DNA from 2 places in the Rhizobium sp. T1470 genome. Region 1 is predicted to be linked to the other one. Evidence: predicted binding sites of a transcription regulator. Region 1 holds the regulator's gene; the other holds the start of a gene.
What was found. Region 1 encodes LexA, which represses DNA repair genes until DNA is damaged. Its sites were predicted from a motif close to TGTTCNNNNTGTGTTCNG; they were not measured.
Positions count from the first base shown of each region.

Region 2: a site for LexA is predicted at 1,787-1,804, ahead of recA (recombinase RecA). Genes of this name have one in related genera too.

Region 1 is NZ_CP148091.1:2,193,651-2,197,068, forward strand. Features, by position in the region: gene WGT02_RS11070 (hypothetical protein) at 1-23, opposite strand, end outside; gene lexA (transcriptional repressor LexA) at 901-1,617, opposite strand; gene WGT02_RS11080 (VOC family protein) at 1,817-2,701, shown strand; gene kdsA (3-deoxy-8-phosphooctulonate synthase) at 2,698-3,418, shown strand, end outside.
Region 2 is NZ_CP148091.1:2,483,360-2,486,777, reverse strand. Features, by position in the region: gene WGT02_RS12595 (pseudouridine-5'-phosphate glycosidase) at 1-716, opposite strand, end outside; gene WGT02_RS12590 (carbohydrate kinase family protein) at 745-1,689, opposite strand; gene recA (recombinase RecA) at 1,931-3,016, shown strand; gene alaS (alanine--tRNA ligase) at 3,170-3,418, shown strand, end outside.

The DNA of each region.
Region 1 (3,418 bases):
CTCCGCGCGCCTTCAGCACGCAATCACTCGTCTCCTGGGCAACGTGGTTTACGACCGCGCCGCCCGGCTGCTCTTCGTGTTTTCGTCGCGCTGTGGCGACGGAGATGGATCATGGGCGGTTCTTCGTATTTTCTCCGGTCTTCCTCGGGCCGACGCCGTCCTCTGGTTTGAGCTCGCAAGTGACCCGCCAATGATCCGCCTGGGGGCATGGTTTGTTGCGTTCGCCCTGATTGCACCGGCCGCAGTCCCCGGGGCGCCGCCGACTGATCCGAAATCTTGCGCTGGCGGGCGTATTGGTGTCGTGGGAATGCTTTCCGCCCAGTTCGAAGCACGGAGTAGGGCGACCGTCATATTGGACGCGCGTATAATCACGACGATCACGGGCTGCGTTGAGCGTCGGGAAGGGGATCGCCGTGACCGCTGGCACTGCATCAATTCCACCTCGGCGACGCAATATCACCCCTGTCCGGCGGCGGACAGCGAAGGCCAAGCTCAAAGACTCTCGGCTAAGGAATTGCGCAATGCCCGCAATACGTTGCGGCAGGCCTCTGCGACGGGCGCTGAAGACCGCCTTGTTTCCCTGAAAACGCCTGGTGCACCGCCACGCACGATAGCAGCTACGTTCTGACAATCGTCGAAAACCCTGCTTACTTCGGCGCTGCGCGCGATACCGCCGATATCGTCGTGACGCCCGCTCGCCTGCGTGCGACCGAATGCCGGCCGGACGCACTGCTATTCACCGGAGAAATCCTGCGTCGCGGCTCTGGCGCCGCCGAGATACGCAAAGACGAACAGGGAACACCATCGTGTCACCGCCTACTACCACGCTTGACCGCCCCTGGATGCGGCATTGGGCATACAACTGGCGAAGCGGCACGTTTGACGGTGAGCCGCCTGTCGTCAATGATAACGACGAATGAGCCCGACGAGCTTGCCCTGAACCTTGACGCGGTCGGGTCCAAAAATACGCGTTTCATAAGCCGGGTTCGCGGCCTCGAGCGCAATGGAGGCGCCCTTCCGGCGGAAGCGCTTGAGGGTCGCTTCTTCGTCATCGACGAGCGCGACAACGATGTCGCCGGGATTTGCGGTGCTGCCATTGCGAATGATCACCGTGTCGCCATCGAAAATGCCGGCTTCGATCATCGAGTCGCCCTTGACCTCAAGCGCATAGTGCTCGCCCGGGCCAAGCATGTCGGCCGGAACGGTGATGTCGTGAGTATTGTTCTGGATTGCCGAAATCGGCACGCCGGCGGCGATCCGTCCCATAACCGGTACCGAGGCGGAATTGCCGTTGTCGGCATGTGCTGCCGGCTTCGGCGGCGCAACAAGCTGCGGTTTGCCGAGGCTGCCTTCGATGACGCTCGGCGAAAAGCCGCGGCGTGGTTGCAAGCTCGGGTTATATGCCTCCGGAAGCTTGATGACCTCCAGGGCGCGGGCCCGATTCGGCAGTCGGCGAATGAAGCCACGTTCTTCGAGCGCTGTAATCAGCCGGTGAATGCCTGACTTCGACGCGAGGTCCAAGGCATCTTTCATTTCATCGAAAGAAGGGGGGACACCGGACTCCTTCATTCGCTCGTGAATGAAGAGAAGAAGCTCCTGTTGTTTACGCGTCAGCATCGAAGTTGAACCCCAGAGTCGTGAAACAAAGCCAGAACAGACACTATATGTTCCATATGTGTTCCGCAAGTGCCTAAATTTTCGTAAAACTTGCCCGCAACTTGTTCAGTTTTCTCAGTTCATTTGACTGAAAGCGCCGAAGGGGGTTGCATTGTCCTGCGACCCGGCGCACATCTTCGCAAATTCCGGAGAGTTTGCTATGAGCGAAGCACATCCGCTGGACCACATCGTGCTGCCGGTCTCCAATATTGGACTCGCGCGCGAACGTCTCGGAAAACTTGGGTTCACCATCGCGCCCGATGCCCGGCATCCGTTTGGAACAGAGAACGCCTGCATATTCTTCTCCGACGAAACTTACCTAGAGCCCCTGGGGGTCGCCAGCGCGGAACTGCACGAGGCGTCGGCGAAGAAAGGGAATGTCTTCACCGCGCGTGACCGCGCCTTTCGGTTTCGATGCGGGGACGATGGATTCTCTGCCGTGGTCTTCGCGACCGCAGATGCCGATCGCGACCACGCCCGGTTCCTTTCCGAAAGGATCAATGGCGGCGAGATGCTACAGTTCGAGCGACCGATGAAGATGCCCGATGGCTCGGAGGCCACAGCCGCGTTCAAGCTCGCTTTCGCGGTGGATCTGCGGGCTCCGGATTTCTTCTTTTTCACGTGTCAACGCGTCAATCCGCTGCCGGCCGATCGAAAAGCGCTGCAAGTGCACGCGAACGGCGTCCATGGGATCGCAGAGATCGCTCTGGTTTCGCCAGATCCGAAGGCGTTCGGATCATTCGTGCGCGCAGCGGCGCACGGCCCGGGGATTGTCAACGACGCCTTCGGCGTGAGCGTCGCCGCTCCGAATGCCAGGATCAGCGTTCTATCCCCCGATGGATTGTATGCATATTTCGACCTTCCTGCAGCGTCCACCGATCGCGGCTTGCGCGGCATCGCCATCGTCTTCAAGGTTGGCGAGCTCGCCGTGACAGAAGCGCATTTGGCTGCTAACGGGATGACCTACACGCGCAAAAACAATCGAATTCTGGTGAAGGCGGCTCCCGGGCAGGGCGCGCTCTTCGCCTTTGAGGAGAAACGATGAGCCAGACAAAGTCCGAAGTCGTGGTTGGCGAAGGCGCCGGCTGCGTCACCTTTTCCAATGCCGGCAAGCTGTCGCTGATTGCTGGGCCCTGCCAGATGGAGAGCCGTGACCATGCCTTCATGGTCGCGGGCGTGCTAAAGGAACTCTGCGACAAGCTTGGTCTCGGCCTCGTCTACAAGTCCTCCTTCGACAAGGCGAACCGCACCTCGCTGTCGGCTCAGCGTGGGATCGGCCTCGAAACGGCGCTTGAGGTCTTTGCAGACCTCAAGAAGGAATACGGCTTTCCGGTCCTGACTGACATCCACACCGAGGAGCAGTGCGCCGAGGTGGCGACCGTCGTCGACATCCTGCAGATCCCGGCCTTCCTCAGCCGCCAGACCGACCTGCTGGTCGCTGCCGCCAAGACCGGCCGCACCATCAACGTCAAGAAGGGCCAGTTCCTTGCTCCTTGGGACATGAAGAATGTCCTCAACAAGCTGAACTCGACCGGCAACCCCAATATCCTGCTGTGCGAGCGTGGCGCCTCCTTCGGCTACAACACGCTGGTTTCGGACATGCGTTCGCTGCCGATCATGGCGGCGATGGGCGCTCCCGTGATCTTTGACGCCACGCATTCGGTGCAGCAGCCAGGCGGGCAGGGCGGCTCAACCGGCGGCCAGCGCGAATTCGTGGAGACGCTGGCACGGGCAGCCGTTGCCGTTGGCGTCGCCGGCGTCT
Region 2 (3,418 bases), 290 kb from region 1:
GCCTCCGGCACGGGGTTGGCAATCAGCATGCCTCCGTCGATGCCAAGCTGCTCGCGCACCGTCTGGAAGTTGGCGATTGCGGCCGGGCTGTTGAGCGTGAGCGGACTACGCAATCCGGAGGCGCGCGACCAGAAGGCGGGGAATTCCTCGCTTTCATAGGTGACAACAGGCACGCCCGCGGTTTCGAGCACTTCCAGGGTCTTCGGAATGTCGAGGATTGCCTTGGCGCCGGCGCAAACGACGATGACGCCGGTGCGGCCAAGTTCCTCGAGGTCGGCGGAGACATCGAAGCTTTCCTCGGCACCGCGGTGGACGCCACCGATGCCACCGGTGGCGAAGACCTTGATGCCGGCACGCTCTGCGGCTATCATCGTAGCTGCCACGGTCGTTGCCCCGTGACGGCGCTCGGCGATCGCAAAGGCGAGGTCGGCGCGCGAGACCTTCAGGACATCCTTGGCCTGCGCCAGCTGCTCCAGCTGATCGGCTTCGAGGCCGATGTGCAGCGTACCGTGAATGACTGCGATGGTGGCCGGGACGGCCCCCTCCTCACGAATGAGCGCCTCGACGCTGCGGGCCATCTCGATGTTGCCGGGGTAGGGCATGCCATGCGTGATGATGGTCGATTCGAGCGCCACAATCGGCGCGCCGCGCTGCTTGGCGCTTGCGACCTCTTTGGAATAGGCGATCGGCAGCAGGGGGGAGATCGGTTTCGTCATTGTCTCTTCCATTTCGTCGGTATTGCCTTCAATGCAAAATTCTCGCCGGTGGAACAAGCGAAAGTGTCTCCCTGACCAACTCGGGGGAGAGGTTTTCATTGACGGCGTGCGGAGACTGTACCGTAAGAGCTGCGGCAGCGGCGCCCTCCCGAACGGCATCGGCCAAGGGAATCCCGCGCATCAATCCCGAAATAACGCCGGCCGCGAGCGAGTCGCCGGCGCCTGTGACATCTGCGACGCCTTCGAGGTTTGCCGGCTGCAGGGCAACGACGCGGCGATCCGCAAAGGCGATCAGCTCGCGCTGGCCGCGCGTGACGACGCCGCCACGCAAACCGATGTCACCCAGCAGTGATGGCCAGTGCGCCGGATCGTTGGGGCGTTCGCCCGTCAGCGCGGCGGCCTCTGCCTCGTTGAGGAAAAGATAGTCTATCCCTTGAATGCACGGCTTCAGCTTGATTGCCTTCGCCGGTGAGATTGCGATCGCGCCCACCGGCTTGCCGAGCGCTTTGGCGCGCTCGACGATCGACGCCAGGGTGTCTGCCGGCAGGTTGGCATCGAAGAGGATGAAATCAGTCGCGGCAAAGGCATCGCGGACGGCGCGGATCGAGAGCCGGCGCGGCATGAACATGCGGTAGAGATCCATGTCGGCAAGGGCAATCACCAGGTTTCCGTCGTTCTCGATGATGGCAGTATAACTCGGCGTCTTCCGATCCAAGAAAACGAAGGGGCGATCGTGAACGCCTGCGAAATCGGCTGCCTCGCTGACCATCTCGCCGACCGGATCGCCGCCACGGGGCGAGATCATCGTCACGTCGAAGCCCAGCCGGGCAAGGTTGCGCGCCGCATTGAAGCCGCCGCCGCCTGGCTCCTCGAACCATGAGCCCGGATTGCTGGCGCCGGCCACCGTGCCGCCAGAAATGCGTCCGCGCCTGTCGATGTGTGCGCCGCCGAGGACAAGAATCTTCTGCTTCATTTCATCGTCCTGCATCGCCGGAAAGATACGAATCGTCCCGCCGCCGCCGTCGGGTTGGCGACGAGTGCCCTATCTCTAAGCCGTTGCTTTCCATTACTAAAACAAATGTAGAACACAGGCTATTTTACCTTTTTCTTTCAATTATTTGAACCTCGCTTGCGCGATGAGAACAAATACGGTACAAAATCGAGATCGGCGGCGACATTGCTTGAGCGGCTTCAATAACCTAAAGGTGGATCGAATGTCACAGAATACATTGCGGCTTGTAGAGGACAAATCGGTGGACAAAAGCAAGGCACTTGAAGCGGCACTCTCACAGATCGAGCGGTCGTTCGGCAAGGGCTCTATCATGAAGCTGGGCTCGAACGAGAGCGTGGTCGAGATCGAGACGGTCTCGACGGGCTCTCTCGGGCTCGATATTGCGCTCGGTATCGGCGGACTGCCGAAGGGACGCATCATCGAGATTTACGGGCCGGAAAGCTCGGGCAAGACGACGCTGGCACTGCAGACGATTGCGGAAAGCCAGAAAAAGGGCGGTATCTGCGCCTTTGTCGACGCCGAACACGCGCTCGATCCGGTCTATGCCCGCAAGCTTGGCGTCGATCTGCAGAACCTTCTGATCTCCCAGCCGGATACCGGCGAGCAGGCGCTCGAGATTACCGATACGCTGGTGCGCTCCGGCGCCATCGACGTGCTCGTTGTCGACTCCGTGGCTGCGCTGACGCCGCGCGCTGAAATCGAAGGTGAAATGGGCGATAGCCTGCCGGGCCTTCAGGCACGACTGATGAGCCAGGCGCTGCGCAAGCTGACGGCTTCGATTTCGAAGTCGAAGACCATGGTCATCTTCATCAACCAGATCCGCATGAAGATCGGCGTTATGTTCGGCTCGCCGGAAACGACGACCGGCGGTAACGCGCTGAAGTTTTATGCTTCCGTTCGTCTCGACATTCGCCGTATCGGCGCGGTCAAGGAACGCGAAGAGGTGATCGGCAACCAGACGCGCGTCAAGGTCGTCAAGAACAAGATGGCGCCTCCCTTCAAGCAGGTCGAATTCGACATCATGTATGGCGAAGGCGTGTCCAAGACCGGCGAGTTGGTCGACCTCGGCGTGAAGGCCGGTATCGTCGAGAAATCAGGTGCCTGGTTCTCCTATAACAGTCAGCGCCTCGGTCAGGGTCGCGAAAACGCGAAGATTTTCCTGCGCGACAATCCGGAGGTCCTACGCGAGATCGAAGCATCGCTTCGTCAGAATGCTGGACTGATCGCCGACCGCTTCCTGCAGAATGGCGGGCCTGATGCAAATGATGGGGACGACGTCGAAGGATAGTTCCCAACAGGTTCCGAACAGTTCGAAACCGGCCGCATTCTCGATCAGAATGCGGCCGGTTTTGTTTGTCTGCTGGACAGTGGTTAATGCGAGCGATAAAAGCCACTGGATTTAAGATTTGACCTGCCTATTGGCAGCATTGAAGGGCATAGCATGAGCGGTGTGAATGATATCCGGTCGACCTTCCTCGACTACTTCAAGAAGAACGGCCATGAAATCGTTCCGTCGAGCCCATTGGTGCCACGCAACGATCCGACGCTGATGTTCACCAATGCCGGCATGGTGCAGTTCAAGAACGTTTTCACCGGCCTGGAGCAGCGCCTGTACAAGACCGCCTCGACAGCCCAGAAGTGCGTCCGTGCCGGCGGCAAGCATAACGACCTCGATAATGTCGGCTATACC